4 regions of the Streptomyces sp. NPDC045431 genome follow, and region 3 is predicted to be linked to each of the others. Evidence: riboswitches for the same ligand, from Rfam matches in the RefSeq annotation. Region 3 holds a riboswitch; each other region holds the start of a gene.
What was found. Region 3 has a riboswitch for cyclic di-AMP ahead of AB0A69_RS33275 (M23 family metallopeptidase). Riboswitches for the same ligand answer to the same signal wherever they lie in the genome.
Positions count from the first base shown of each region.

Region 1: another riboswitch for cyclic di-AMP. It lies ahead of AB0A69_RS14770 (C40 family peptidase); the one in region 3 lies ahead of AB0A69_RS33275 (M23 family metallopeptidase).
Region 2: another riboswitch for cyclic di-AMP. It lies ahead of AB0A69_RS04615 (LysM peptidoglycan-binding domain-containing M23 family metallopeptidase); the one in region 3 lies ahead of AB0A69_RS33275 (M23 family metallopeptidase).
Region 4: another riboswitch for cyclic di-AMP. It lies ahead of AB0A69_RS19995 (LysM peptidoglycan-binding domain-containing protein); the one in region 3 lies ahead of AB0A69_RS33275 (M23 family metallopeptidase).

Region 1 covers NZ_JBEZAQ010000005.1:244,349-251,534, reverse strand. Annotated here, with positions in the region: gene bioB (biotin synthase BioB) at 1-644, opposite strand, end outside; gene AB0A69_RS14790 (8-amino-7-oxononanoate synthase) at 789-1,967, shown strand; gene AB0A69_RS14785 (DUF397 domain-containing protein) at 1,942-2,145, opposite strand; gene AB0A69_RS14780 (helix-turn-helix transcriptional regulator) at 2,205-3,074, opposite strand; gene AB0A69_RS14775 (ATP-binding protein) at 3,315-3,746, shown strand; gene AB0A69_RS14770 (C40 family peptidase) at 3,816-4,295, opposite strand; cyclic di-AMP (ydaO/yuaA leader) riboswitch at 4,300-4,481, opposite strand; gene AB0A69_RS14765 (hypothetical protein) at 5,122-5,325, shown strand; gene AB0A69_RS14760 (urease subunit gamma) at 5,599-5,901, shown strand; gene AB0A69_RS14755 (urease subunit beta) at 5,917-6,228, shown strand; gene AB0A69_RS14750 (urease subunit alpha) at 6,221-7,186, shown strand, end outside.
Region 2 covers NZ_JBEZAQ010000002.1:50,857-58,042, forward strand. Annotated here, with positions in the region: gene AB0A69_RS04595 (BTAD domain-containing putative transcriptional regulator) at 1-1,170, opposite strand, end outside; gene AB0A69_RS04600 (hypothetical protein) at 1,545-1,706, shown strand; gene AB0A69_RS04605 (MBL fold metallo-hydrolase) at 1,829-2,980, opposite strand; gene AB0A69_RS04610 (SGNH/GDSL hydrolase family protein) at 3,105-3,899, opposite strand; gene AB0A69_RS04615 (LysM peptidoglycan-binding domain-containing M23 family metallopeptidase) at 4,069-4,974, opposite strand; cyclic di-AMP (ydaO/yuaA leader) riboswitch at 4,979-5,137, opposite strand; gene AB0A69_RS04620 (tyrosine-protein phosphatase) at 5,563-6,375, shown strand; gene AB0A69_RS04625 (DUF6126 family protein) at 6,400-6,516, opposite strand; gene AB0A69_RS04630 (helix-turn-helix domain-containing protein) at 6,542-7,174, opposite strand.
Region 3 covers NZ_JBEZAQ010000034.1:16,029-23,214, forward strand. Annotated here, with positions in the region: gene AB0A69_RS33270 (PrsW family intramembrane metalloprotease) at 1-857, shown strand, start outside; gene AB0A69_RS33275 (M23 family metallopeptidase) at 1,046-2,221, opposite strand; cyclic di-AMP (ydaO/yuaA leader) riboswitch at 2,233-2,368, opposite strand; gene AB0A69_RS33280 (PP2C family protein-serine/threonine phosphatase) at 2,596-3,657, opposite strand; tRNA gene AB0A69_RS33285 (tRNA-Met) at 3,889-3,962, opposite strand; gene AB0A69_RS33290 (carboxymuconolactone decarboxylase family protein) at 4,084-4,557, opposite strand; partial or broken gene AB0A69_RS33295 (aminotransferase class I/II-fold pyridoxal phosphate-dependent enzyme) at 4,599-5,617, shown strand; gene AB0A69_RS33300 (PaaI family thioesterase) at 5,599-6,036, opposite strand; gene AB0A69_RS33305 (PLP-dependent aminotransferase family protein) at 6,084-7,186, opposite strand, start outside.
Region 4 covers NZ_JBEZAQ010000009.1:38,306-45,491, forward strand. Annotated here, with positions in the region: gene AB0A69_RS19975 (pyridoxal-phosphate dependent enzyme) at 1-1,248, shown strand, start outside; gene AB0A69_RS19980 (aminotransferase class V-fold PLP-dependent enzyme) at 1,250-2,464, shown strand; gene AB0A69_RS19985 (class I SAM-dependent methyltransferase) at 2,515-3,270, shown strand; gene AB0A69_RS19990 (hypothetical protein) at 3,357-3,632, shown strand; gene AB0A69_RS19995 (LysM peptidoglycan-binding domain-containing protein) at 3,640-4,398, opposite strand; cyclic di-AMP (ydaO/yuaA leader) riboswitch at 4,403-4,573, opposite strand; gene AB0A69_RS20000 (nucleobase:cation symporter-2 family protein) at 5,186-6,631, shown strand; gene AB0A69_RS20005 (transcriptional regulator) at 6,781-7,186, opposite strand, start outside.

The sequences.
Region 1 (7,186 bases), on a different contig from region 3:
TCCTCGTCGCTCTCGCCCATGCCCGCGATGAGCCCGGAGCAGGCGGACAGGCCCGCGGCGTGCGCCTTTTGCACCGTATCGACGCGGTCCGCGTAGGTGTGGGTGGTCGTGATGTCCCCGTACGTCCCCTCGGACGTGTTCAGGTTGTGGTTGTACGCGTCGGCGCCCGCCGAGCGCAGCCGCTCCGCCTGGCCGTCGGAGAGCAGGCCCAGGCAGGCGCAGACCTCGACGCCCTCGTTCTCTTCCTTGATCGCCGCGATGGTCTGCGAGACGCGGTCCACGTCCCGGTCCGTCGGCCCGCGGCCACTGGCGACCAGGCACACCCGCTTGGCACCGCCCGCGACGCCCGCGGCGGCCGCCTTCGAGGCCTCCTCCGGCTTCAGCCAGGTGTACTTGAGGATCTCGGCCTTGGACCCGAGCCGCTGGGAACAGTACGAGCAGTCCTCCGGGCACAGGCCCGACTTCAGATTGACCAGGTAGTTGAGCTTCACCCGGCGCCCGAACCACTTGCGCCGCACCTTGCCGGCCGCGGCCACCACATCGAGCAGCTCGTCGTCGGAGGTCGCCAGCACGGCGAGCGCTTCTTCGCGGGTCGGCAGCTCGCGCCGAAGCCCCTTGTCCACCAGCGTGTTCAACAGGTCCATGGCGCCGATCCTGTCCTACGGCACACCCCCTGGCCAAGGAGGAACCGGACAAGAGAGCGGCTGAGCGGTGTGTGTATGACCACACTGTGCCCCCCGCTGTCCCGGGCTAGGGTCTGTGCGCTGCCTACAAAAGGGACCCGACCCATGCCGCAGGAAGACCCCTTCGACTGGACCGACGCCGAGGCGCGCCGCCGCACGGACGCCGGTCTGGTACGCGTGCTCCGCCCCCGGCCCGCCGAGCCGGAGCTGCTCGACCTGGCGAGCAACGACTACCTCGGCCTCACCCGCCACCCCGCCATCACGGAGGCGGCCGCCGAGGCCGCCCGCCGCTGGGGCGCCGGCGCCACCGGTTCGCGCCTGGTCACCGGCACCACCGAGCTCCACACCGAGCTGGAGCGCGAACTGGCGGACTTCTGCGGCTTCGAGGCCGCCCTGGTCTTCTCCTCCGGGTACGCGGCCAACCTGGCCGCCCTCACCGCGCTCAGCGCCCGCGGTTCCCTCATCGTCTCGGACGCGGGCAACCACGCCTCGATCGTCGACGGCTGCCGCCTCTCGCGCGCCGAGACCGCCGTCGTTCCGCACGCCGACCCCGACGCCGTGAACAAGACCCTCGGCACCCACCCCGGCCGCCGCGCCCTCGCCGTGACCGACTCGGTCTTCTCGGTCGACGGCGACGCGGCGCCGCTGGCGGAACTCGCAGCCGCCTGCCGCGCGCACGGCGCCGCGCTGGTCGTCGACGACGCGCACGGCCTCGGCGTGCTGGGCGACGGCGGGCGCGGGGCGCTGCACGCGGCGGGGCTCGCGGGCGACGCGGACGTCGTCGCCACGCTCACGCTGTCCAAGTCCCTGGGCAGCCAGGGTGGAGCGGTCCTCGGCCCGGCGCGCGTGATCGACCACCTGGTCAACGCCGCGCGGACCTTCATCTTCGACACGGGCCTGGCCCCGGCCGCGGCGGGCGCCGCGCTCGCGAGCCTGCGTCTGCTGCGCGCCGAGCCGGGCCTGGCCGGCCGGGCGCGTACGGTCGCGGCCACCTTGCACGGGCGGCTGACGGCGGCGGGCCTGACCGCCGTGCGGCCGGACGCCGCCGTCGTCTCCGTACGCGCCCCGTCGCCGGAGCAGGCCGTGCGGTGGGCCGCGGACTGCCGCGCCGAGGGGCTGGCGGTGGGCTGCTTCCGGCCGCCGTCGGTGCCCGACGGGATCTCGCGCCTGCGGCTCACCGCCCGCGCCGATCTGACAGAGGTTCAGATCGAGACGGCCGTGGCCACGATCCTCCGAACGGCGCCGGACCCGGCGCCGGTCAGCCCGCCTGCTTCAGGGAGCTGACGAAGGACGTCCAGGCCGCCGGGGAGAACCGCAGCGGCGGCCTGGCGGTGTCCTTCGAGTCGCGCACGGCCAGCCGCGCGGCGTCGAGACGGGCCGCCTCGACGCAGTTGTTCATGCCCACGCTGCGGCTGCTGCGCCGCCACTGCGGGCCATCGTGGTGTGCGAGGTAAGCAGACATGTGGGGTGCCTCTCCCTGGGGGGTCTCTCGCCGATCAGGCGGGATCAGCGCGAGAACCCCTACGCGCCGTCACCGATCCCGGCGATGAGTTCCGACGACTCCTCGGGCGTCAGGGCGTGCGCCTGCATGGTGCGGAACGCGGCGCTGTACGCCTCGAGGTCTTCCGTGCGTTCGAGATAGAGGCTACTCGTCAAGTGGTCGAGAACCACCACATCCAGATCAGACATGTTCGCGAAGGAGAAAATAACGAAAGGCCCGGAGAGGCCGACGTACCCGCCCACCGCGAACGGCAGCACCTGGAGCCGCACATGGGGCAGGTCCGCCAGCTCCCGCAGCCGCCGCAGCTGCGCCCGCATCACCCCCGGGCCGCCCACCTGCCGCCGCAGCACCGCCTCGTCCAGTACCGCCTCCAGGCGTAGCGGCGGATCGCCGAACAGCACCTCCTGGCGGGCGAGCCGCACCTCCACCAGCGAGTCGACCGCCGTCACCGGCAGCCCGTCCAGCGCCGCGCGTGTCACCGCCCGCGCGTAGTCGGCCGTCTGCAGCAGGCCCGGCACCACCGAGGTCTCGAGTGTGCGCGCCGCGCACGCCTGCGACTCCAGGCTGATGAAGTCCTGGTACTGCGGCGGCAGCACGCCCCGGTACGCGTGCCACCACCCCGTGCCGCCGCCGTCCGCGGCCGCGCCGGAGAGGGCCTCCACCAGCGCGCGCTGGCGCGGTTCACGTACGCCGTAGGCGTCGAGCAGCCGTGACACGTCCTCGCCCGTCACCCCGCTGGCACCCGTCTCGATCCGGCTGACCTTCGACTGGTGCCAGCCGACGAGCCGGGCCGCGTCCCGGCTGGTGAGCCCGGCTCTCAGGCGCAGCCGCCGCAACTCCTCGCCGAGCTTGCGGCGCCGCACCGCCGGACCGTGCCGCGTGCCCCGCACGACAGCCCCACCTCCCGCCCTCCGGAACGCTGGACCAACCCGCCAGTCTGCCCGCCGGAACCGCTCTCGCGTAGCAGGGTTCACCGCTTCGAGCGACAGATATATGCATATCTTGGGGGATCGGCCCCACCTGGGGCGACATAAGTGGCACTCTGGCGCGAAGCGCAATCCGAGGCCGTCCTCGCACAACATCCGCTCCCTGTCGGAGTCCGGCCCCGGTGGGAAAGGGACAGCGTCGCCATGGCAGACCACCAGGAAGCATCCGTCACTCTGCCGAGCGATCCAGCCTCGGTCTCCGCAGCCCGCAGATACGTGGCGGACGTTCTTACCGAATGGGGCCTGCCGGCCGAGTCCGACACGGCGGACGCGGTACGGCTGATCGTCTCCGAGCTCACCACCAACGCCGTCCAGCACACCTTCGGGCAGTCACCGACCTTCACGGTGGACATCCGGCTGGAACGGGACGAGCAGCTGCGCATCGGTGTCACCGACAGCCACCCGCGCTGGCCGCAGCGCCTGCCCGCGGCCGTGCAGCAGGACAACGGCCGCGGCATGGTCATCATCCGCTGGCTCACCGCCGAACGCGGTGGCCGCCTGACGGTCACTCCGACCGGTGAGGGCGGCAAGACGGTGTGGATCGCCCTGCCCTGGTCCGTCCCCGTCCGGGGCTGAGCGCCCGCCCGGTACGGCGGCGGCCCCGTACCGCCTGGGCGTGCGGTACGGGGCGTACGAGCCGTCGCGTCAGCGCACGCGCCCGTAGTAGACCGACTTCGACCAGATGCGGTCGAGCTTGACCACCGAACCCGACTTCGGTGAGTGCCAGATCTTGTTGTCCCCGGCGTACAGGCCCACGTGGTAGACGCGTCCACCGGAGTGGAAGAAGACCAGGTCACCCTTCTGCCGCTGCGACGTGGAGATGTGGCGGGTCTTGTTGTACTGCTGCTGCGCGGTGCGCGGCAGCGTCTTGCCGGCCTTCTTGTACGAGTAGAGCGTGAGGCCGGAGCAGTCGAACCGGGACGGGCCCGCTGCCCCGTACGCGTACGGGGAGCCCTTCTTCGACGCGGCGACGTTCAGCGCCTTCGTGGCGTGCGTCGCGGCGGCGGCCTCGGCCTGGGGGACGGCGCCCGGCGCCAGCATGGTGCCGCCGACGGCGGCGAGCGTCAGTGCCGAGACGGCACCGGCTCGGGACAGCAGAGACGGGACATGAATCTGCGCGGTCATAGCGCAACCCTTCGTCAGCCGCCTGTGAAGGATGACCTGTCGGGTTCGGGCTGGCGAAGTTGCCCGGCCGCTGACGCGGCTTCACCCCAAGGGGCGGCCATGGTGCGCTCGCCCCGGACTGCTTGGGTCCTCCACTCCTGCCGATCCACTCCTGTCGACCAGTCGTCCGGACGGCGGCAGGACTCGGCGTCCGCCCGGGCCGCCCCGCCGCGGTGGCGGGGGCTTGTCGTCGAAGGGATCTTGACCCATGACAGGGCGAAATTCCGAGTCGAAACGGAAGTTTGTGAGGCTCCTCACGACTGATCCATTCGAGTGGACAGAGGCGTTTTGGCGCGACGCGACGGCCGATTGATGATCCGTGGACCAGCGGCGGAAGGTGATGTTCCGCCAGATGCGTACACCATGGGCGCAACTCGTACAGTGCGTAATTCCCTCGTTTGCGTACGCCGAACGAGGGTGGCTCATCGGCCCTTCTGCGCCCATCCGTGCTACGCCGAAATCCCTCATCAGGCGGGCTCCTGAGGGGGCGTCATCCGCGCAGCCCGACATTCGCCATCGAGAACGCACGGCGCACGCGCCAGCGTCCGGGTGTGCGCCTCGCCCTCCCGTGGTCATGCGTCGAGCGCAGTGCTCCCGCGGTGCGGCCGTGCGCCCGCCGAGCGCCCGGTTGACCCCACTCCGGGGGTCGGAAGCGTGCGGGATCGTTTCATCGTCCTCGTGCGGGTGACCGGGCGCGTATCCGGGGTGTGGGGGTGGGTAGCCAGGGGCCGACTCGAGCCAACCGGCGAGTCAGAACCCGTCACCCCGCCACAGGGAGGGAACCCGTATGCGTCGCATCGCGGCCGTCGTCCTCGGAACCATCGCACTCCTCGGATCCACCGTCACCACCGCCTCGGCGGTGGCGGTGCCGGACCCCACCGCCGTCCTCGACTGCGTCACCACCAGCGCGACCGACCTGACCACCATCGTCGACCCCGCCGCGCCCGCCCTCCCCTCGGAGGTCCCGGGCGCGAGCTGCCTGGCCGTCTGAGGCGGGCACCGCGGCTCGCCGGGCGGCACGGGCGCACCCGTACCGCCCGGCGAGCGGCCGCGCCTCGTATACGACCCGCGCTGCGGGCCCGGCGGGTGGCCGCTCGTGTCCCATGGCCAGGCAAAGCGGTAGTTAACCTGCTGGAAAAACTTCTGCCCGAGATTGAAATATCTCTCCCTCACAATCGTTTCCGCAGGTCAACAGAGTGTTGAAGCCGGATAGGGTCCCGCTGCCGCCCGGGGTCGTGCCGGGCGGGAACATGTGAGGTGAAACGTGCAACTGAGCCCGCACGAGCAGGAGCGCCTGCTCATCCATGTCGCTGCCGACGTGGCGGAGAAGCGCAGGGCACGCGGGGTGAGGCTCAACCACCCCGAGGCCGTCGCCCTCATCACCGCGCACATCCTGGAGGGGGCCAGGGACGGCCGGACCGTCGCCGAGCTCATGGCGTCCGGGCGCAAGGTGCTCAGCCGGGACGACGTCATGGAGGGCATCCCCGAGATGATCCACGACGTCCAGGTCGAGGCGACCTTCCCGGACGGCACCAAGCTCGTCACCGTCCACGAGCCGATCGTCTGACGGGGCCCGCCACCGATGATCCCCGGAGAGATCCTCTACGCCGACGAGCCCGTGCCCCTCAACGAAGGCCGCCCCGTCACCCGCCTCACCGTGCTCAACGCCGCCGACCGCCCCGTGCAGGTCGGCTCCCACTACCACTTCGCCGAGGTCAACCCGGGCCTCGCGTTCGACCGCCCCGCCGCCCGCGGCCTGCGGCTCAACATCGCCGCCGGCACCGCCGTGCGCTTCGAGCCCGGCATCCCCGTCGACGTGGAACTCGTCCCGCTCGCCGGCCTGCGTGTCGTCCCCGGCCTGCGCGGACAGACCGGAGGTGCCCTCGATGGCTGAGCTCGCCCGCCCCCAGTACGCCGACCTCTTCGGCCCCACCACCGGCGACCGGATCCGCCTCGCCGACACCGACCTGCTCGTCGAGATCGAGGAGGACCGCTCCGGCGGCCCCGGTCGCTCCGGCGACGAGGCGGTCTTCGGCGGCGGCAAGGTCATCCGCGAATCCATGGGCCAGGCCCGCACCACCCGCGCCGAGGGCGCCCCGGACACCGTCATCACCGGCGCCGTCGTCCTCGACCACTGGGGCGTCGTCAAGGCGGACATCGGCATCCGCGACGGCCGCATCACCGGCATCGGCAAGGCCGGCAACCCCGACACCATGGACGGCGTCCACCCGGACCTCGTCATCGGCCCCGAGACCGAGATCATCGCCGGCAACGGCAAGATCCTCACCGCGGGCGCCGTCGACGCGCACATCCACTTCATCTCGCCGACCGTCGTCGAACAGGCGCTCACCTCCGGCATCACCACCCTCGTCGGCGGCGGCACCGGCCCCGCCGAGGGCAGCAAGGCCACCACCGTCACCCCCGGCCCCTGGCACCTCGCCCGGATGTTCGAGGCGCTGGAGACGTACCCCGTCAACATCGGCCTGCTCGGCAAGGGCAACACGATGTCGCGCGAGGCGATGCACTCCCAGCTGCGCGGCGGCGCCCTCGGGTTCAAGATCCACGAGGACTGGGGGGCGACCCCGGCCGTCATCGACGCCTGCCTCGGCGTCTGCGACGAGACCGGCGCCCAACTGGCCATCCATACCGACACGCTCAACGAAGCCGGGTTCGTCGGCGACACCCTCGCCGCCATCGCGGGCCGCACGATTCACGCGTACCACACCGAGGGCGCGGGCGGCGGTCACGCCCCCGACATCATCACCGTGGTCTCGGAGCCGTACGTCCTGCCCAGCTCCACCAACCCGACCCGCCCGCACACCGTCAACACGCTCGACGAACACCTCGACATG
Region 2 (7,186 bases), on a different contig from region 3:
ACGGTCGTCGAGGAGCGATCGGTACAGAGCGGATCGCGCCTGCAAGCTGTCGGGGAGATCGGCTGAACGGACCCCCAGGGTATGCAGGAAGTCACCCAGAACGGCCTCGGGTTCGGCTGGACGACGTCCTGTGCCTTGCAGGTCGACGTAGAGCTGGCCGTCGGGAAAGTGCCGGCGGGCGGCGTGCGCGACGTGGACGGCGAGGGTGGTCTTGCCGATGCCGCCGATTCCGGCGAGCGCGGAGATCACCATGACCCGGCCCTCGGCGCCCGCGGACAAGGTGTCGCTGAGTTCCTCGACGAGGCCGGAGGAACCCGTGAAGTCAGGGACGGTTGCGGGCAGTTGGGCGGGTCGTACGCGGACGGCGCCGGCAGGCGTACTCGGTGCCTCAGCGCGGGCGAGGTCCGCATCGGCCTGCAGGATGCGCTGCTGGAGCTTGGACAGATCGGGGCTCGGGTCGACGCCGAGCTCATCCGCGAGGAGCCGACGGGTGTCCGCGTAGACGGCGAGCGCCTCGGCTTGCCGGCCGCTGCGGTACAGGGCGAGCATGAGCAGTTCACGCAGCCGCTCCCGCAGCGGGTAGGCGGCGGTGAGAGTGGTGAGTTCGGGTACCACCTCCGCGTGGCGGCCGACCTCCAGGTCGAGCTCGATGCGGACCTCCAGCAACTGCAGGCGCCACTCGACCAGCCGCGCACGCTCGGTTTCGGCACGCGGACCAGGCACACCGGCGAGAGGCTCGCCGTCCCACAGGCTCAGCGAGCGGTCCAACAGCATGCGGGCGGCCTCGCGGTCACCGGACGCGCGGGCCGATTCAGCCTCGGCGGCGAGGCTCTGGGCGACACCGAGGTCCAGCGAACCCGGGGGAAGACGGAGGGCGTAGGCACCGGATTCCGTCACGAGGTGCGCACTTGAGAGAGTCTTCCTGAGCCGGGACATGTAGGTGCGCATGACGGCCAGGGCTTGCGCCGGTGGGTCATTGCCCCAAACGGCATCGATCAGTTCCGGCGCGGTGACGGTACGGCCGTCTCGCAGGAGGAGGACGGCGAGCAGGGCGCGCTGCTGAGGGGAGCCGGAGGGAAGGGCGTCGGATCCGCGCCAGGCGCGGAGCGGGCCGAGCACCGCGAACCTCAGATTCGCCTCGTCTGCGGCTGTCACATCGTCTCGGACCACGGTTCCTCCGACGACGCCCCGCCCGTATGCAGGACGTACACCATTCGTATATCCCCAAAGGCCAGCATGGTTGACCTGACGTCCACCACCAGACTGCCCAGTCCGGAGGATCACGCGTCGCGAAGGGTACCCCGGGATGGCCTCCCGGGGTCCTTGGCGTACCAATTTCTCTCAACTCTATTGCGAGCGGGCGGCTTTGAGCTACCGTCAGAGCATCGTCACGCCGTTGCAGGGTGCCGAGGGTCCTCTAGCCAAGGGTCCGCTGACGCAGCTCTCCCACAGCGTGTCGATGCCATCACGGACTGGGCATTCGGACGTTAGGAGAGCGCACTCTCATGCAAGTCACGAGCTCGACAGCAGGGTTGCTGGCCGGCGTGATCATTTCGTTGGCCTACTTCGCACTCGTCGCCCACCTGGTGAAGTCGCTGCGTGCCACGCACCGGCTCCCCACGGTCATCGTGGCGGTCTCAGGTCTGATCGGAGCGCTACCGGCGATCCTCTACGCGCTGTACCGCTCCCTCAGTGTGATCGCCTGACCGGGCGCGCAACCGAGGTCAGCGGGGCTGGGGCTGCGGCACCGTGCGTGTCGTGGCCCTGGACCCCGAAGCGCCATGGAAACAGCGCCTACGATCCCGCCGAGGTCATCCCTCGCTCGGCGTCACCGACCACCCGCAAGGTCGAGATCGTGCCCGGGTGCCTCGGAAGGTGCCTTCGCCGGCCGGGGCCGGCGCCACGGGTGAGCGACAGGGTGGGACACCCCGCGCCACCACGGCTCCTCGGGCAGCCGCCCCGTCGGCTCGAACGGCTCACCCGGCCGCGGGAACGCCGCCGCCTGGCCGGCCTCCTCGGACGCGTCCCTCGTCCACTCCCCCGGCTCCGCCCACGGGTGTGGCGCCAGGTTGAACGTGCCCCAGTGGATCGGGAGCAGCACGCCCGCCGCGGTCCCGCCCTGGAGGTCCAGGTGGGCGCGGACGCCTTCGGCGGGGGTCATGTGGATGTCGGGCCAGAACTCGCTGTACGCGCCTATCTGGATCATGGTGGCGTCGAACGGGCCGTGCTCGGCGCCGATGTCCCGGAAGCCCGGGAAGTACCCGGTGTCGCCGCTGTGGTAGACGCGGTGTTCCGGTCCGGCGACCGCCCAGGACGCCCAGAGCGTGTGCTGCCGGTTGCGCAGGCCGCGCCCGCAGAAGTGGCGGGCCGGGGTGGCGGTCAGCCGTACGCCGCCGACCTCCGTCGACTCGTGCCAGTCCAGCTCGCGCAGGCGGGACGCCGGCACGCCCCAGTGCTCCAGGTGGGCGCCGACGCCGAGGGGGACCGCGAAGAGGGTGTCCGTGGCGGCGAGGGCGCGGATGGTAGGCAGGTCCAGGTGGTCGTAGTGGTCGTGGGAGATCACCACCACGTCCACCGGGCCGAGCGCGGCCAGGGGCAGTGGTACGGGGTGCAGCCGCCGGGGTCCGGCGAAGGGGAACGGCGAGCACCGCTCGCCCCACACCGGGTCGAAGAGGACGCGGACGCCGTCGATCTCCGCGAGCACGCTGGAGTGCCCGAGCCACGTCAGGCGCAGCCCGGACGCCGGGGGCCGGGCGAGGTCGGCGACGGTGGTGGGGTGCACGGGGATGGTGCCCGCCGGCGAGCGGCGCCTGCGCCCCTCCTTCTCGAAGTACGTCTTCGCGAACTCGACGGCCGAGCCGGAGGGTCTGTGCCGGGCGCCCACGGGGTTCTGGAACACCCCGTCCGCGAAGTGCGGCGAGCGGCGGATGCGCTCCAGGCGCTCCCCCGCCGGGTCCGCGCCGAAGGCGGCGGGCCACAGCGGGCGCGGCCGGGACCACGACGGTCGCGTGGGCGTGGCGTCGGAGCCGGTCACGGCACCTCCAGGGCTCGGGCCTCCCATTATGGGCGGGGGGTGTGACAGCCGGGGGTGCGGGTCCGGCTCGCTACAGCGGCAGCAGGTCCGGGCGCTTGGCCGAGACGTGGTCGCCGGAGGATTCGCCGCGCAGGCGGCGGCCGATCCAGGGCACCAGGAACTCGCGGGCCCACTGGATGTCGTCGCGGCGCACTTCCAGGGTGCCGCGCGGCGGCAGGGGCGGCCACGGCTGGTCCGGGTCGGCGGGCACCTCCACGCCCAGGACCTGCCCGGCGCGCAGGGCGACACGGGTGTGGCCCTCGGCGGACAGGTGGAGCCGGTCCGCGTCCCAAGCCCGCCTGTCCTGGACGGTCTTGAGGGACCAGAGGTCCAGCACGGGGCAGCCGTAGCGGTCGGCCACGGCGCGCACATGGCCGTTGTACGTGGCGATCTTGCCGCGCAGATGGCGCAGCACCGGCACGCCGCGGGTGTCGAAGCCGGTCGTCACCAGCACGGTGCCGACCACCGAGGTCAGATCGGCGACGGCCCGCTCGAAGCGCTCGGCCACGTCGTCGGGGTCGCTGCCCGGCCGGATGATGTCGTTGCCGCCCGCGCAGAAGGTCACCAGGTCAGGGGTGAGCTCCTTCGCCCGCGGGAGCTGCTCCTCGACGATCTGGTCGAGGAGCCGGCCGCGTACGGCGAGGTTCGCGTACCGGAAGTCGTCGGGCTCGGGCAGCCGGTCGGCGAGCAGCACCGCCAGGCGGTCGGCCCAGCCGACGAACGTCCCGTCGGGTCCGGGGTCTCCGACGCCTTCGGTGAAGCTGTCACCGATCGCCACGTACGACCCGAATACGCCACTGTCTCTGAAGGTCGAATCGTCTGCCACGGGAGCACATCCTGCCTCCTTCCATGTGACCTACGCGACCGTAAGGAGGGGTTGACGTAGCGTGAGATACGCCACCGGTCAAGATTCACCCAAGCCGGAATACGCCGCCGCCCGACACCGTGGGGCACGGTGCCGGGCGGGGCGGGATCGGCGGTGTGCCGACGGTGCGTCAGATCGAGACGCCGTGCTGGCGCAGGTACGCCAGCGGGTCGATGTCCGAGCCGTAGCTGGGGCTGGTGCGGATCTCGAAGTGCAGGTGCGGGCCGGTGGAGTTGCCGGTGGAGCCGGAGAGGCCGATCTGCTGGCCGCCGCTCACGCTCTGGCCGGAGGAGACGGAGAGCTGGGAGAGGTGGGCGTACTGCGAGTAGGTGCCGTCGGTGTGCTTGATGACGACCTCGTTGCCGTACGAGCCGCTCCAGCCGGCCGAGACGACGGTGCCGGGGCCGACGGCCTTGACGCTGGTGCCGGAGGAGGCCGCGAAGTCGACACCGGTGTGGTAGCCGGAGGACCACATGGAGCCGGAGGCGCGGTAGGGGGTGGTGATCGAGGAGTCGACCGGGGCGGTGAAGCCCGAGGCGCTGCTCTTCGGGGCGGACTGCGCCGGGGCGGCCTTGGCCGCCGGGGCCTGGGGCTTGGCGGCGGAGCGGGAGGCGCGGGCCTCACTGCGGTCCTCGTCGGCCTTCGGCTTCGCCTTGGCCGGGGCGGCCTTGGCGCCGAGGGTGAGCTCCATGCCCGGCAGGATCAGCGACGGGTCCTCGCCGATGACCTCGCGGTTGTCCTTGTACAGCTTCTGCCAGCCGCCCTTGACGTTCTTGTTGTGGGCGATCTTGGCGAGGTAGTCGCCGGCGACCACGGTGTACGTACGGGGCGCGGGCTTGGCGGCGGCCTGGGTGGTCTGCGCGGCGGCGACGACCTGCTGCGGAGCGGTCGCCGGCGCGGCGCTCTGCTCCGCGGCGTGCGCACCGGTGGCGCCGAGCAGCGGGAGGGCGATGGCCGCGCCACCGGTGCTGGCGGCGACGAAACCACGCGTGAGCGTGCTGGACTTGGGACGGCGGTGCTTACCCTTGGCGGGCATGGCGAATTCCTCTCCGGCGCCTGCGAGGTGAGCTGTCGGGTTCGGGCTGGAGATGCCCGGCCGCGTGGTGACGCGACTTAACCCCGAGCCGGTCCCGGAATTCCGGGCTCGGCGGACTTACCTTGGGTCCCCCGCTCCTGCCACACGTGGGTGGGTGCTGAATTCCGGGCCGGCGGCAGGATTCGGCGGTCCGGCCGGATTGCGGTGACCGTAGGACAGCCGGGTCGGCGCGAACAAGCCGCCGCTTTCCCTCGTGCATTCCTTTGCGCCGTACCGCTACGGAATACCGGTCACCCTCCGTGGATTACGGATCATGAATTCCCGCTGGGTGCAGGGGAATTGTGGAAGAAGCCCGGCCACGGACGGTCACTTTTATGACGCTGCTCACGTGCCGAGACCCATCTCCCTTGCTATCGGGGCAGGTTATGCCGAACGCCCCAATACGGACAGAAGCGTCATACCTCGACGAGCCGTCGCGGCGGCCGCGGCCACGGCCGCGCGGATGATTGCCCCGGGAACCCAATGTCGTATCGTCGGATCGCGACATCGTCGGCGGCCGGCGCCGACGTCAGACGCGGAGGAGTCCCCGTGACGCAGCAGGTGCCGCAGGCCCCGTCGAGCGAGCCCGATCTGTCCGGTGTGCGTAATTTCCGGGACGTGGGCGGGCTGCCGACGGTGGACGGGCTCCGCGTCCGGCACGGGCGGCTCTACCGCAGCGGCCACCTGGCGCACGCCACCGGTGAGGACGCGGCGTTCCTCGGCTCCCTCGGGCTGCACACGATCTTCGACTTCCGCAACGCCGCCGACCAGAAGCTCGAAGGCCCGGACATCGAGCTCCCCGGCGTCCGGAACGTGAACATCCCGCTCACCGACCCGGCCGACGGCGCCGAGTTCTGGCGGATGGTCCGTGACGGCGACCTCGACCAGCTGCGCTCGATCCTCGCGGACGGCCAGGCGGCGGCGCGGATGTCCGAGTCGTACCGCATGATCATCAAGGAGCGCACGGCGGAGCACAGCCGTGTGCTGCACGCCCTCGCCGAGGACAGCGTCCCGGCGCTGATGCACTGCGCGGCGGGCAAGGACCGGGCGGGGCTGTCGATCGCGGTGACGCTGCTCGCGGTCGGCGTGGAGCGGGAGGCCATCGAGGCGGACTACCTCAAGTCCAACGACCCGCACCGCCGCTACAAGGTGCACCGCAGCGACAGCTCCCCGGCCGGTATGTCGCCCGAGGTGATGGAGCTGCTCAGCCCGCTCTTCGACGCGCGCCTGGAGTACCTGGGGGCGGCCTTCGCGACGATCGAGGAGACCTGGGGCACGACCGAGCGGTACCTCTCCGAGGGCCTGAAGCTGGCGCCCGAGACGCGGGAGCGGCTGCGCGAGCGGCTCGTCGACGCGGGCTGAGCCCCGGGCCCGGGCGGGCCGCCGTCAGCCGGTGCCCAGCGCGAAGAGCAGGTACAGGAACGCCGCGAAGAGGTGGCCCGCCACCAGGTAGGCGAAGAGCCGGATGACGAGCCCGCGCGGGAACTTCACTTCGTAGGACATGGGGTTCTCCCTCTCCGGGGGTCCGTCAGCGGTGGGTGCCGGTGCCGCCGAGGCACAGGTCTGCCGCGGCGCTCCGCAGCAGCGTGTGCACGAAGAGCAGCTCGGCGCCGCGGCGGCCGGCCGCGGCGATGCGGTGCGGGGTCAGCGAGTCGAAATGCGCGCTGTCGCCGGGGTCCAGGACGTGGACCACGTCACCGAGCACGAGCCGTACCCGGCCGGTGAGGACGTACAGCCACTCCTCCCCCGGGTGGACGCGTACGAGATCGCTCTGCCCGGCGGCGTACGGCACCTCCACGCGCAGGGCCTGCAGGGCGCGGCCCGCGCCGCCGGCCTGGTGGTACGTCCAGCCGTCCGCCTCCACGGGCTCGGCGCGCCCGGCGCGGACGATCGGGTCGCGCTCCGGCGGCACCTCGCCGAGCAGCTCGGACACCGTCGTACCGTAGACACGGGCGAGGCCGAGGAGCATGGGCAGCGAGGGCTGGCGCCGACCGGTCTCCAGGCGGGAGAGGTGCGCGGGTGACAGGTCCGCGCGCCGGGCCGCGGACTCCAGGGTGAGGCCGCGGCGGCGGCGCAGCTCGCGCAGCCGGGGCGCGACGTCCGGCAGCGGCTCGCTCCGGTCTTCCGGTTCCGGGGACGGAGCCCCGGCAGGGGTGGTCATGCCCCCATTGCG
Region 3 (7,186 bases):
AGACCGCGAAGGCCGTCGCCGTGCTGCTGCTGTTCCTCTTCCGCAGACGGGAGTTCACGGGCGTCGTCGACGGCGTCGTGACGGCGGGTTTCACGGCGACCGGCTTCGCCTTCACCGAGAACATCCTGTACCTGGGGAACGCCTTCGGGGAGGACCAGCAGCTCGGGGCGACCGGCCTCGCCTCGGTCACGGCCGCGACCTTCTTCGTACGGGTCGTGATGTCGCCCTTCGCGCACCCGCTGTTCACGGTCTTCACCGGCCTGGGCTTCGGCATCGCCGCCGTCAGCGCGCGCCGCAAGCGCGTACGCCGCATCGCGCTGCCCCTGCTCGGGCTCCTGCTGGCGATGGGCATGCACGCGATGTGGAACGGCTCGGTGTCGTTCTTCGGCCCCTGGGGGTTCTACGCGGTCTACGCGGCGTTCATGCTGCCAGCCTTCGGGCTGATGACCTGGCTGGTGATCTGGACCCGCCAGCGCGAGCTGCGCACCATATCCGGCGAGCTGCCCGCGTACGCGGCGGCCGGCTGGCTCTCGCCCACCGAGCCGCTGGCGCTGGCCTCCATGCGGGCGCGCGGCCTGGCCCGCGGGTACGCGGCCCGCTCCTTCGGCCCGGCGGCGGCACGGGCGGTCGGCGAGTACGAGGCGTTCGCGACGACGCTGGCGTTCCTGCGCCACCGGGCCCGCAGGGGTGCGGCGGACCCGGACTTCGTGGCGCGGGAGCAGGAGCTGCTGCACCACCTGTGGCAGCGCAAGGCGGTGGCGGGCCCGGCCCTGACGTACGCGGCGCGCGCGACGGGCCGGGTGTGGGTGCCGCCTCCGCACCGGGACTACGACGGCTACAACCCGTACCGGGTCTGAGCGGCGTTGCGCGGGCGCGGCGGACCGAACAGGGAGACCGGCGGCCCTGGCGTCGGGGGGTGGAACGCCAGGGCCACCGGAGTGCCGGGGCGGCCGGGCCTCAGGGCCGGGCCGCGGACTGCCAGGCCTCAGGGGGCCGGGCCGCAGGGGGCAGCGGAGTGGCAGGCCTCAGGCGGGCGGGCCGGGCCTCAGACCGTCAGGCCCTTGCCGCGCAGCCACGCCAGCGGGTCCACGCCGGCGCCGCCCGCCGTGTGGATTTCCAGGTGCAGGTGCGGCCCGGTCACATTGCCGGTCGCGCCGACGCGCCCGATGGTCTCGCCCGTGCCGACCTTCTGCCCGGCGCCGACCGTCATCGAGGAGAGGTGGCAGTACCAGACCTCGGTGCCGTCCTCCAGCTCCAGGACGATCCGGTAGCCGTACGAGCCGGACCAGCCGGCCGACTTGATGGTGCCGCCGTGCACGGCCTTGGCCGGGGTGCCGGTGGGGGCCGCGAGGTCGAGGCCGGTGTGGTAGCCGGAGGACCACATGTTGCCGGCCTGGCCGTAGGTGGAGGTGATCGTGTACGAGGAGGTCGGCAGCGCGTAGCTGCCGGCGAGCTCGGCCAGGCGCTCGGCCTCCGCCTTGGCCGCCGCGGCGGCCTCGGCGGCCTCGGCCTTCGCCGCCGCCTCCGCCTTGGCCTTCGCCTCGGCGGCGGCCTCCTTCTCGGCGGCGGTCTGCTGGGCCTTGGCCGCGGCGGCCGCCTGCTCGGCGGCCTCCTTCTCGGCCGCGAGCTTCGCCGCCGCGTCCGCGGACGCCTGCTGCTGCTCGGCCTGCTGGAGGATGCGGGCCCGCAGGGCCTCGCCCGCGCTCGCACCGCTGTCGGCGCGGTCCCCGGCGGACCCTTCGGCGGCGGAGGACCCGGTGGTCAGCGGCGCGGCGGCCGGCTGGGCGTCGGCGGAGGCGCCGGATCCGTCGGACCCGTCCGCACCGTCATCGGCGCCGTCGTCGGAGAGCAGGGAGCCGATGCCCGGCATGGACTCGGCGTCCGGGAGGCTGTCGGCTATCGCACCGGGCAGGTCGGGCAGGGATATGGAGACCGGCGGCTTGTCCTGCGCGGTGGCCATCCCGCCCGCGCCGACGGCCGCGATGACGCCCACACCCAGGACGGTGGAGCTACGGGCCAGCCCGCCGCGCTGCTTGACCACGCGATGGCGGCCGCGGACGGGACGGACGGTGTCCTCGGTGGGGTTCCACTCCTCCCACTGACCCTGACTCTCAGCGGGGGAACCGGAACCGGGGCCCGGACCGAAGGCATCGACGAAATGAGGGGCCGGGGAGGCCGATGGGGCAGACGGCGCTTCGGGGGCAGGCCTGTTGGACGCCACGGGGGCGCACTCCTTTCCTTCCTTCTCGCCTACCGGGTTAGCTGACGGGTTCGGAGCAGGAAGGTCTCCTTCAGGCCGCGATGCGGCCCGATTCACCCCAAGGTGGTGGTTCCCCGGTTCCCTTGCGGAATTCGGCGCGCGCGCACGGTGCCGTCGCTCTTGCGTCGGCTGGGACGACCGCGCTGCGTTATCGAACGTTAATAGACGCGGGGCCGTGTTTCCAAGCTGTTCCTACTGATCATTAACTACTTAGCCCCTGGCATACCGCCCCACAAACGGGCATTAGCAGCCAAGTTGACTGCCCCTCACGCCCCGTGGGCCTCACCACACTTCCTGACGGTTCGTCAACTGTTATGCGGAGCGCTCCACGCCGATCACCCTCCGTGCGGGACCGTCCCGGCCCGCTGCCCCTGGGGCTTGGTCACCGCGAGCAGCGCGAGGTCGTCGGTCGTCCCCCCGCCCCCCGTATGCCGCCGTACGTCCTCGACCAGGGCGTCCAGCAGCTCCCCCGGCCCCGCGAAGCTCCGCCCCGCCAGCCACTCCGCCGGCTCGTAGAAGGCCCCGCCCGCGTCCCGCGCCTCGGAGAGCCCGTCCGTGTAGAAGAGCAGCGTCGCCCCGGGCGGGAACGGCACCTCGTCCGCGCGGTCGGGCCACGGCCCCAGGTCCACCATCCCGAGCGGCAGCGCGGGCTCGGTCGGCTCCAGCCGCTTCAGGCCCCCGTCGGCGTACAGCATCAGCGGCTCCGGGTGGCCGCGGTTGACCAGCCGCACCACCGCGTCGCCGCGCGCCACCTCGGCCAGGACGGCGGTGGTGAAGCCCTCGAAGGCGTCGAGCCCGTCACGCCGGGTCCCCTCCCGCGCGAGCGCCCGCTCCAGCCGCTGCGACACCCCCTCCAGCGAGCTCTCCTGCTCGGCCGCCTCCCGGAACGCCCCGAGCACGACCGCCACCGCCTCGACGGCGCCCATCCCCTTCCCCCGTACGTCCCCGACCACCAGCCGCACCCCGTAGGGCGTGTCCTGCACGGCGTAGAGGTCGCCCCCGATGAACGCGTCCGCCTGCGCCGCCTCGTACCGCGCCGCCACCCGCAGGCCACCGATCCGCTCGGCCGGCGTCGGCAGCACGGCGCGCTGGGCGGACTCGGCGATGCCGCGGGCGGAGGCGAGCCGCTCATCGCTGCGCCGCACGACCCGGTTGATCATCAGCGCGAACGCCGAGACCGTGGCCAGGGTGACGAGCTCGGTGACGGACGGCGCCTCGTCCAGGGTGCCGCTGTGGAGGCGCAGTCCGGCCAGCGCCAGAAGGGCGGCGGTCCCGGCCACCAGCGTGATCCGCGCGGTGAAGAACGGCGCGGCGACGAGCGGGGCGGCGGTGAACAGCGGCACGGCCGTGAACCGGGGCGGCGTCAGCAGGTCGAACACCACCCCGCCGACGATCATCAGGACGGGCACCACCCGGAGGAAGCGGCGCACCTTCGCGCGCCGCGCGCTCCGACTCCAGGTCCTGTCGCCGTTGTCGCCCACGGTTACGGACGGTAGGCGGGCCGCGCGCACGCCGTCCGGAGCCGCGCCGCACGACGCCCCGCCATCGGCCGACCGGGCGACCAGGGCGTACGACATGCACATACGACGAAGGCCCGGTGCCTTGTGGCACCGGGCCTTCGTCATCAGTAGCGGGGACAGGATTTGAACCTGCGACCTCTGGGTTATGAGCCCAGCGAGCTACCGAGCTGCTCCACCCCGCGTCGGTGAACACCACCTTACGCCATGCGGAGCAAGATCATCTCCATTTACGCGACCGGCCTCCCGCGACCGGCCTCCCGCGACGGCCGCAGCCGACACCCTCGGGCGACGCAGCCGGCACCCTCACGCACCCGGCACCTTCGCGGTGCTGATCGCGATGCGGTTCCAGGTGTTGATGGTGAAGATCAGCGCGAGCAGCCGCCCGAGCTCGCCCTCCTCGAAGTGGGCGGCGGCGCGCGCGTACACCTCGTCCGGCACGCCCCCGGCCGCGACCAGCGTGACGGCCTCGGTCAGGGCGAGGGCGGCCCGCTCCCGCTCGGTGAAGAAGTGCGCCGCGTCCCGCCAGACGGCGACCATGTGCAGCCGCTCCTCGCTCTCGCCGGCCTTGCGGGCGTCGGTGGTGTGCATGTGCAGGCAGTACGCGCAGCCGTTGAGCTGGGAGGAGCGGATCTGTACGAGCTCGACGAGGGCGGGGTCCAGGCCCTCGCGGGCGGCGGCGTCGAAGCCGATCAGGGCCTTGAACGCCTGAGGTGCGGCCTTCGCGAAGTTGATCCGGGAAACGGTGTCCGTGTGCGTGTTCGTCTTCGTCATGACCATGAATCTACGGGCCGGAAAGACCCCTTGTAGGGTGCATTTCCATGCCGGAATCTCGGGTCAATTCACCGGACCGTCCCTGGTCCGAAGCAGCCGAACGCATCGGTGCCGACCTCCACCTGGAGCTGTCCCCCACGGGCAGCCGCCGCGCCGCGCTCACCACCGCCCTGCGCGACGCCGTACGCGACGGCCGGCTCGCCCCCGGCACGCGCCTGCCGCCGTACCGCTCGCTCGCCGCCGACCTGGGCCTGGCCCGCAACACGGTCGCCGACGCGTATGCCGAACTCGTCGCCGAGGGCTGGCTCACCGCCCGCCAGGGCTCCGGCACCCGGGTCGCCGAACGCGCCGCGCCCGTGAAGCCGCCCCGTGTCCCGAAGAAGTCCCCGGCCCTCCCCGCCGCCACCCCTACGCCCCGCCACGACCTGCGCCAGGGGACCCCCGACGCCTCCTCCTTTCCCCGCGCCGCCTGGCTCACCTCGGCCCGCCGCGCGCTGAACGCCGCCCCGAACGAAGCCTTCGGGCCCGGCGATCCCCAGGGCCGGATCGAACTGCGCACCGCGCTCGCCGCCTACCTGACACGCGCCCGCGGCGTGTACACCGACCCCGAGCGCATCGTCGTCTGCTCCGGCTTCGCGCACGCGCTGCGGCTGCTGTTCGGCGGCGGCGTCCTGCGCGGGCCGCTCGCGGTCGAGTCGTACGGGCTCGGCTTCCACCGCGCGCTCCTCCAGGCCGCCGGCGTCCGCACGGTTCCGCTCGGGCTCGACGAGGACGGTGCGCGTACCGGGGAACTGGCCTCCCTCCCGGGTGGCGTACGGGCGGTCCTGCTCACCCCCGCGCACCGGTGAAGGCGGCCACCTGGCAGGGCATCGCCCTCGACGGCCTCGCCGCCTTCCGCCACCCGGCGGCCACCGGGCCGCACCCGGACGGCCTGGTCGTCGGCTACGCCACCCCGCCGGACCACGCCTACGGCGCCGCCCTGGAGGCACTGTGCCGGGCGCTGCCGCCCGGCGGCCCGGATCGGGCCACCTGGCGCACGCCCGAGGGCTACCGGGGCACGGAGTAGGTGACCGTCGCGGTGGCGGCCAGGGTGCCGGCGCTGTCGCGGAGTTCGGCGAGGACGACGCAGAGGCGGTTGCCGAACTTGGCCATCTCCGCGCGGGTGTGGAGCAGGCCCGGGCGGGGGCGGCTGAGGTAGCTGATCTGGAGGGAGCTGGTCAGGGCCATGGGGGTCGGGCGGCCCAGGCGCGCGTTGATGAGCAGGAAGGCGGCCAGGTCCACGAGGGCGGCCTGCTCGGGACCGGAGATGGTGCCGCCGGGGCGGGTGCGCAGACGGGTGCCGTCGGCCTCCATGGTGAGGCGGGTTCCGGTGGCCTCGGTGACCTCGCAGGCGGCGTAGTCCTGGAAGTCCCGCGCGATCATGTCGTTGAGCGCGGCGGGGGTCATCGGGGCGTCGTCAACCAGGGTGGCCGACTCGGTGGGCATGGGAATCCCTTCTGGGGCACGTGGATGACGCGACTCGGGGGTGCGGATTACGCGAACGCCTTGGCCAGACGGCGCAGGCCCTCGGTGATCTCCTCGGGGGAGTGGGTGGTGAAGGAGAGGCGCAGGGCGGCCGGGTCGGGCTCGCCGGCGAAGAACGGGGCGCCGGGGACGTAGGCGACCTCGTGACCGATGGCGACCTTGAGGAGCTGGGTGGCGTCGGATCCCTCGGGCAGGCGGGCCCAGACGAACATGCCGCCGGCGGGGTGGTTCCAGCGGCTGCCGGCGGGCAGGGCGGCGGGCAGGCCGTCGAGGAGGGCGTCGCGGCGTTCCCGGTAGGCGTCGCGGATGGTCCGGATGTGGGCGTCCAGGTCGCTGTCGCGCAGGTAGCGGGCGGCCACGGCCTGGTCGACGGTGGAGGTGTGGAGGTCGGCGGCCTGCTTCGCGATGACGCAGGACCGGCGGATGGCCGCGGGGGCGCGCAGGTAGCCGAGGCGCATGCCGGGGGCCATGATCTTGGAGAAGGAGCCCAGCAGGATGGTGCGGTCGGACGCGGCGGGGGACGTGGCGATCCAGGGCACCTGCTCACCGTCGTAGCGGAGTTCGCCGTAGGGGTCGTCCTCCACGATCCAGAAGCCGTGCCGGGCGGCCGTCTCGGCGACGGCGGTCCGCCTCGCGGCCGGGAGGGTGCGGCCGGTGGGGTTCTGGAAGGTGGGGACGAGGTAGAGCAGCTTGGCGGGTTCGCGGGCGGCGATCTCGTCCAGGGCCTCGGGGATGATGCCGTCGTCGTCGGTGGGGACGGGGACGACGCGGGCGCCGGCGAAGCCGAAGGTCTGAAGGGCGGCCAGGTAGCAGGGGTCCTCGACCAGGACGACGTCGCCGGCCTCCAGGGTGGTCGTGGTGATGAGGGTGAGGGCCTGCTGCGAGCCCGTCGTGATCACCAGGTCGTCGGCGCCGGTCGGCAGCGCACGCGCCGTGAGTCGCCGCGCGATGGCCTCGCGCAGGTCGGCGTCGCCCTCGGTGGTGGAGTACTGGAGGGCCCGGCGGGCCCCTTCGGCCATGACGCGGTCGAATGCGGCCTTGAGGCCGTCGACGTCGAACAGTTCCGGAGCCGGAAGTCCCCCCGCGAAAGAGATCACTTCGGGGCGCGCGG
Region 4 (7,186 bases), on a different contig from region 3:
CGCAGCATCGACCTCTACGCGAAGCTGGAGATGATGAACCCCTTCGGTTCGGTCAAGGACCGGGCCGCCTGGAACATGGTCCGCGACGGCCTCCCCGGGGCCCGGGAGCGCGGCGAGACGATCGTCGAACTCTCCAGCGGCAACACCGCCAAGGCGCTCGCCCTCATCGCGGGCATGCACGGCCTCGGGTTCAAGAGCGTCACCAACCGGATGCGCATACCCGAGATCAAGGACCTGCTCCTCCTGCTGGGCGCCGAGATCGAGGAGTTGCCCGGGCAGAGCGAGTGCCTCGACCCGACCGCCACCGACGACCCGCTCACCCTCTTCCACCAGCGGCTCGGCGCACCCGGCAGCGCCCACCTCCACACCGACCAGTACTTCAACACCCGCAACACCGAGGCGCACGCCCAGGGCACCGGCCCGGAGATCGTGGCCGACCTCGACGGCCGCGCCCCCGACTGGTTCATCGCCTGCGTGGGCACCGCCGGCTCCTCCTCGGGCGTGGCCCGGGCACTGCGGGCACACGCCCCGGGCGTCGGGATCGTGGGGCTCGTCGCCGAGAAGTCCGACTTCATCCCCGGCATCCGCACCATCGACGAGGTCCAGGAGGTCGGCCTGTTCGACCCGGCGACGTACGACACCCTCGACACGGTGGGCGCGGACGACGCCATCGACGGCATGCTGACGCTGGTCCGCCGCTGCGGCATCCTCGCCGGGCCCACCGGGGGTGCCGCCTACCACGGCGCCGTGCGCCACCTGCGGGCGCTCGACGCGGAGGGGGCCGGGGGCCGCCGCACGGCCGTCTTCATCGTCTGCGACCGTGTCGAGAGCTACCTCGGCTACGTCCGCAAGCGCCGGCCCGAGCTGTTCGGCCTGCCGCCGGCGAAGAACTCCGTGGCGACGCTCTCGGACGGCGAGGTGCGCTCGGCCACGGTCATCGACGTCGTCGACGCCCGCAAGTGGATCGCGGCGGAGAACCCCCTCGTGGTCGACCTGCGCGGCCCGTTCGCGTACGGAGCCCTCCACATCGACGGCTCCGTCAACATCGTCGACGAGCTCTTCGACGAACTGGTCCGCGGCGGCCTGCCGTTCAGCAAGAGCCGGCCCGTGCTGCTCGCCTGCCCCGTCGGGGAGAAGTCCGCCCGGTACGCGGCGCTGCTGACGCGCATGGGGCATCCGGACGTCCGGAGCCTCGCGGGCGGCATCATCGCGTGGCGTGACGCGGGCGCGCCCCTGGTGCGTGACTGACATGGCGCACGAGACGGGACACGACACCGAGGGCGACCTGAAGGAGCTGGCGGAGTGGCAGCGCCCGCTGCGCGCCCAGTTCCCCCAGATCGCGGCCCATCCCGAGTCGGCGTACCTGGACAGCGCGGCCACGGCCCAGAAGCCGCGGGCCGTCCTCGACGCCGCCCACACCTATCTGACCACCTCGAACGCGAACGCGGGCCGCGGTTCCTACCCGTGGGCCAACCACACCACCGCGCTGGTCGAGGGCGCCCGGGACCGGGTCAAGCGGTTCCTGGGCGACCCGGAGCCGGAGCGCTCGGCGGTGCACTTCACCAGCGGGGCCTCGGAGGGGCTGCGCACCGTCGCCCGCGACTGGCTGCCGGAGCTGCTCCGCGACGGTGACGAGATCGTGGTGCCGTTCGCCGACCACCAGGCCAACCTCGCGCCGTGGCGCGAGACGGAGCGGCTGCTCGCCCGGCAGGGCGTGCGGATACACCTGCGGGAGCTGCCGTACCAGGCGAGCTCGGGGGACTACGACCCCGAGGCGCTCGCCCGCGTGGTGGGCCCGCGCACCCGCTTCGTCGCGGCCACCCACGTGCACCACGTCTACGGCGCCGACATGAACGTCCACCGCGTTCGCGCGGTGGTCGGCCCCGACGTGCCGATCTGTCTGGACGCCGCCCAGAGCGTGGGCCACCTGCCCGTCTCGGTCGCCGAGCTCGACGTGGACTTCGTCGTCTTCTCCGGCCACAAGGCGCTGGCCCTGCCCGGCACGGGCGCGATCTGGACGCGCGGCCGGCGCGGTCCGGAGTTCCGGCCGGGCGGCTGGGAGGGCACCCCGAACACGGCCGGTGTCGTCAGCCTCACGGCGGCCCTCGACTGGCTGGAGGAGGCGGGCACGGACCGCATCGAACGGTGGACCGTGGCCCTGGCGGCCCGGCTGACCGACGGACTGGCCCGGATGGACGCCTACGAGGTGCTCGGCTGCCGCTCCAGCCTGGACGCCGCCTCCACGGTGCAGCGCCGCAGACACATCGTCACCTTCCGGCACCGCGGGATCGGCTCGCAGGACCTCGGCTTCATCCTCTACAGCCACGGCTTCATGGTGCGCTCCGACAGCCACTGCCAGGCGGGGACGGACCCGGAGGACGGCTCGGTGCGGATCAGCCTGCACGTGTACAACGCACCCGAGGAGATCGACGGGCTCCTCGCCACGCTCGCCAGTCTGCAATGATTTCCATGACCGTTTAGAGGTGTGGTGAGAAGGCAGGGGCGCGAGAGGACATGAGTGTCAGTACGGTGGCGGCCGCGCGATGGGTGGACCGCTGGGAGAGGCAGCAGCAGCGCTACGCGGTCGACCGCGAGGAGGCGTTCACCGTCATCGCCGACGTCGTCGAGGGCGTGACGGCGGAGCGGCGGGCGCCCTTCGTCCTCGACCTGGGCAGCGGGCCCGGCTCGCTGGCCGCGCGACTGGCCCGCCGCATGCCCCGCGCCCGGGTCGTGGCGGTCGACGCCGACCCGCGCCTGCTGGAGCTCGGCCGGGCCTACTACGGACCGGCCGTGCGGTACGTGGAGGCCGTCATCGGCGAGCCCGGCTGGCTCGACGCCGCCGGGACGGACGGGCCGGTGGACGCGGCCGTCTCCACGACGGCGCTGCACTACCTCAGCGAACGGACCCTGCGCCGGGTCTACCGCGACCTCGCCGGGCGGCTGCGCCCCGGCGGGGTCCTCGTCAACTGCGACCACATCTGTCCCGACTCCGCCAAGGTCGGCGAGCTGGCCCTGCACATCGGGCGGCGCCGGGCCGAGCGGGAACCGGCCGTCGCGGACGAGGACTGGGAGACCTGGTGGTCCGGGGTCGCCGCGGACCCGGAGCTGGCCGCCCTGTTCTCCGCCCACCGCCACCACCGGCACCCGCGCTGCGAGGGCAACGACCTGACCCTCTCCGGGCACCTCGCCCTGCTGCGCGAAGCGGGCTTCGAGGAGGCGGGAGCCGTCTGGCAGTTCGGCAACAACCACGTCCTCGTGGCCGTGCGCTGACCACGCGCCGTAGCGTCACGGCTCCTTCACGCAACCGCCCCGCCCCGCCGGTCGCGCGACCGGCGGAGCGGGGTCAGCATGGGAACGTGACATGGGCATCGTGGACGACGGTCCGGGTCTACGCCGGACGCGGTGGCGTGAGCACCGACACGGTCGGTGTCATCACCGGTGAACTCGACGTGCACACGACCTGGGTCGACGGCGAGGCGCGGGTGGCCGTGCAGCACAGCGGGGCCTCCGACTGGTTCCCGATGAGCGGCAGCCCCGTGCCGTGCTCGTCGGAGGAGGCCAGCCGCGTGCTGCACGACGCCGTCGTGGAAGCCGTACGGTCCGGCGGCGGGGCGACCGTCCCCCGTCAGTAGGCGCCCGTCAGTAGGCGCCGAAGACGTTGTCGATCGACCCGTACCGGTCGGCCGCGTAGTTGCAGGCCGCGGTGATGTTGGCGACCGGGTCGTACGGGTCGGTCGACGTGCCGGGCACGTGGTACGCCCGGAACGTCGGGTCGATGACCTGGAGCAGGCCCTTGGACGGGGTGCCCGCGGCGGCGTTGGAGTCCCAGTTGTTGATGGCCAGCGGGTTGCCCGAGGACTCGCGCATGATGTTGCGGTGAATCCCGTCGTACGAGCCGGGAATGCCGCGCTCGGCCATGATGGCGAGCGCTTCCTTGATCCAGCCGTCGAGGTTGTTCGCGTACGTCGCGGGCTTCGCGAGCGCCGGCCGCACGGTGGAGCGGCTGGCCCGCTCGGCGGCGGCGGGCGCGGCGGGCGCGGCCTTCGCCTTGGCCTTCGCGCCGATGGTGAGCTTCATGCCGGGGCGAATGAGCGACGGGTTGTCGCCGACCACCGACTTGTTGTCCTCGTACAGCTTCTTCCAGCCGCCGCTGACGCCACGGTCCGCCGCGATCTCGGAAAGGGTGTCACCCGCGACCACGGTATAGGTGGCGGGTTTCGCCGGGGCCTTTTCCACGGCCGCGGAAGGCACCGCGTTCGGCACCGCGTTCGGTGCCGCCTCGGCTGCGGTCGCGCCGAAGAGGGGAAGGGCGAGTGCGGCGCCGCCCGTGCCCGCGGCGGCGACACGGCGGGCGAGCGGATTGTTCTTGGGGCGGCGGTGCTTACCCTGTGCGGGCATGGCGGATTCCTCTCCGTCGCCTGCGAGGTGAGCTGTCGGGTTCGGGCTGGAGATGCCCGGCCGTATCCGCACGCGACCGCGTGCGCACATGACTTCACCCCAAGCCGTTCCGTATACACGGACCGGCGGCTTACCTGGTTCCCCCGCTCCTGCCGTACGTCGGTGGTGGGTGGGTGCGGTTTCCGGACGGCGGCAGGATTCGGCGGTCCGACCGGATTGCGGTGACGGTAAGCGAGAGCCTCGGGCCGGAACAAGTCGTGAAGAGCGCACGCGCGATTACGGAAATGCCATGAAGGGAGTTCTGCCGGAAAGTCAATTCCCTGTCCCAGCAGGGGAAATGCGGTGCGGAGGACGTGCACCCCGAATAACGGGAGGTGAGTCATGTCACGGCGCGAGCAAATCGCCCTCGGGGTCGCCTTATCGGAGAACCGAGGCGAGTCGGACGAACATGTGTGAAACCAGAGATGTTCGGGCGAAAGGTGCGTCTTGTGGGGCGGGGGAGCGGTGAGTGTCGTGCCGGTTACTCGCGAGGAACGTCCGACGTCAACTAAGGTGAGCGCCCCGATCGGCTCCACCTGCGGATCTCATGCGCAAGGCGGCTTCGCCATGCCGATCGAAGGAAAGTCCTCCAACCAGGACGCACATCTCAGTGCAGGGCGACGTGGTGTCGGCAACTCCGCCAGACGTCGGCTCCGTACGGGCCGGCGAGGCCTCGTCCTGACACATTCCGGGCTCCGAGGCGTCGGCTCCTCTCTCATTCACCTACCTCTCGTAAGGCAAGGCAGAGATGGCACGAGTCTCCCGACGGCACTCCGGGACGCAGACGCATCCCGTCGACGAACTGCTCCCCCTCCCGCAGCTCACGCTCTACGGCTTCCAGCACATCCTCGCGTTCTACGCGGCGGCCGTCATCGTCCCCGTACTCCTCGGCAACGCCCTCGGGCTCTCCGACGAGCAGCTGGTCCACCTGGTCAACGCGGACCTGCTCACCTGTGGCATCGCCACGATCATCCAGGCGCTCGGGGTCTGGCGGATCGGTGCGCGCCTGCCCCTGGTGCAGGGCGTGACCTTCACCGCCGTCTCCCCCATGGTCGCGATCGGCATAGGCGCGGGCGGTGGTACCGCCGGTCTGCTGGTCGTCTACGGCGCGGTCATCACGGCCGGCATCGCCACGTTCCTCTTCGCGCCGTTCGTCGGCCGGCTGGTGAAGTACTTCCCGCCCGTCGTCATCGGCACGATCCTCACCATCATCGGCATCACGCTGATCCCGGTGGGCCTCCAGAACGCCGCCGGCGGCTCCCACCTCATCGGCGACCCCGCGTACGGCTCCGGGAAGAACCTCGCCTACGCGCTCGGCACCCTGCTCCTGATCCTGGTCGTGGTCCGGCTCGGCAAGCCGTTCCTCGGCAGCCTCGCCGTGCTCATCGGGCTCGTCGTGGGGACGGCCGTCGCCTGGCTCCTGGGGGACGCACACTTCGACGCGGTGGCGGACGCCGACTGGTTCGGCGTCACCACGCCCTTCCACTACGGCATGCCGCAGTTCGAGCTGCTGCCCATCATCGCCATGGTCGTCGTCATGCTGATCACGATGGTGGAGACGACCGGCGACGTGTACGCCATCGGCGAGATCTCCCGGAAGAAGGTCGACAGCGACACCGTCACGCGCGCGCTGCGGGCCGACGGCGTCTCCACGATGCTGGGCGGAATATTCAACTCTTTCCCTTATGTGGCATTCGCGGAGAACATCGGACTCGTCCGCATGTCCAAGGTGGTGAGCCGCTTCGTGGTGGTGGCCGCCGGTGTCTTCATGATCCTGCTGGGGCTCCTGCCGAAGGCCGGCAGCCTGGTCGCCGCGATCCCGCACCCCGTGCTCGGCGGCGCGGCGATCTCGATGTTCGGCATGGTCGCGGCGGTCGGCATCCAGATCCTCGCCAAGGTGGACCTGCGCGAGGAGCGCAACGCCATCATCCTGGCGGTGAGCCTCGGCGCGGCGATGCTGCCCACGACGGTCAAGCCGTTCTTCGAGCGCATGCCGGACGACGTACGGGCGGTGCTGGACAGCGGCATTACGCTGGGTGGTCTCACCGCCCTCGTGCTGAACCTGTTCTTCAACGCGTTCACGCGGCGCAAGGCGATGGAGATCGACTGGGAGGACTACGAGGACGAGACCCCGCCCGCCGGGCCCACCCACCCCGCCGCCCAGTCGGCCCCCGGCGCCGGCGCGTGGCGCTGAGCCCTTCTCGCGACGGCGCGACAGCGCAGCGCGGCAGGACGACCGACGGCCCCCGGACATCCGGGGGCCGTCGGCCGTCCTGCGCCTCCTGCGCCTCCTGCGCCTCCTGCGCCTCCTGCGCCTCCTGCGCCTCCTGCGCCTCCTGCGCCTCAGAAGCCGCGCGGCGGCGGCTCGTCGCCCACCTCGCCGATCAGCTCCCAGAAGTGGTCCACGAGCCGGTGCAGGAACGCCGAGCGCTCCGCGGCGACCTCCTTCAGCCGGGAGTCGTCGTTGCGGGCCATCAGGTGGCCCATGTACCGCTCGGCGAACCCCGCGAACTCCGTGTGCATCGTGCGCAGGGCGTCGCCCACCGAGGTCTCGTCGACGACGACGATCTCCGCGACGGGCGTCACGTACGCCTTCCAGCGTCCCTCGATGGCCGTACGCAGCAGCCCGGCCAGCTCCTCGTCGCGGCCCATGATGCTCACCAGCCTGCGCAGGGACAGCCCCAGGGCCTCCACCAGAGCCCTGGTCTGCCGGATGTCGCCGTCCCAGCGGTGCGCCGCCTCCGCCGCC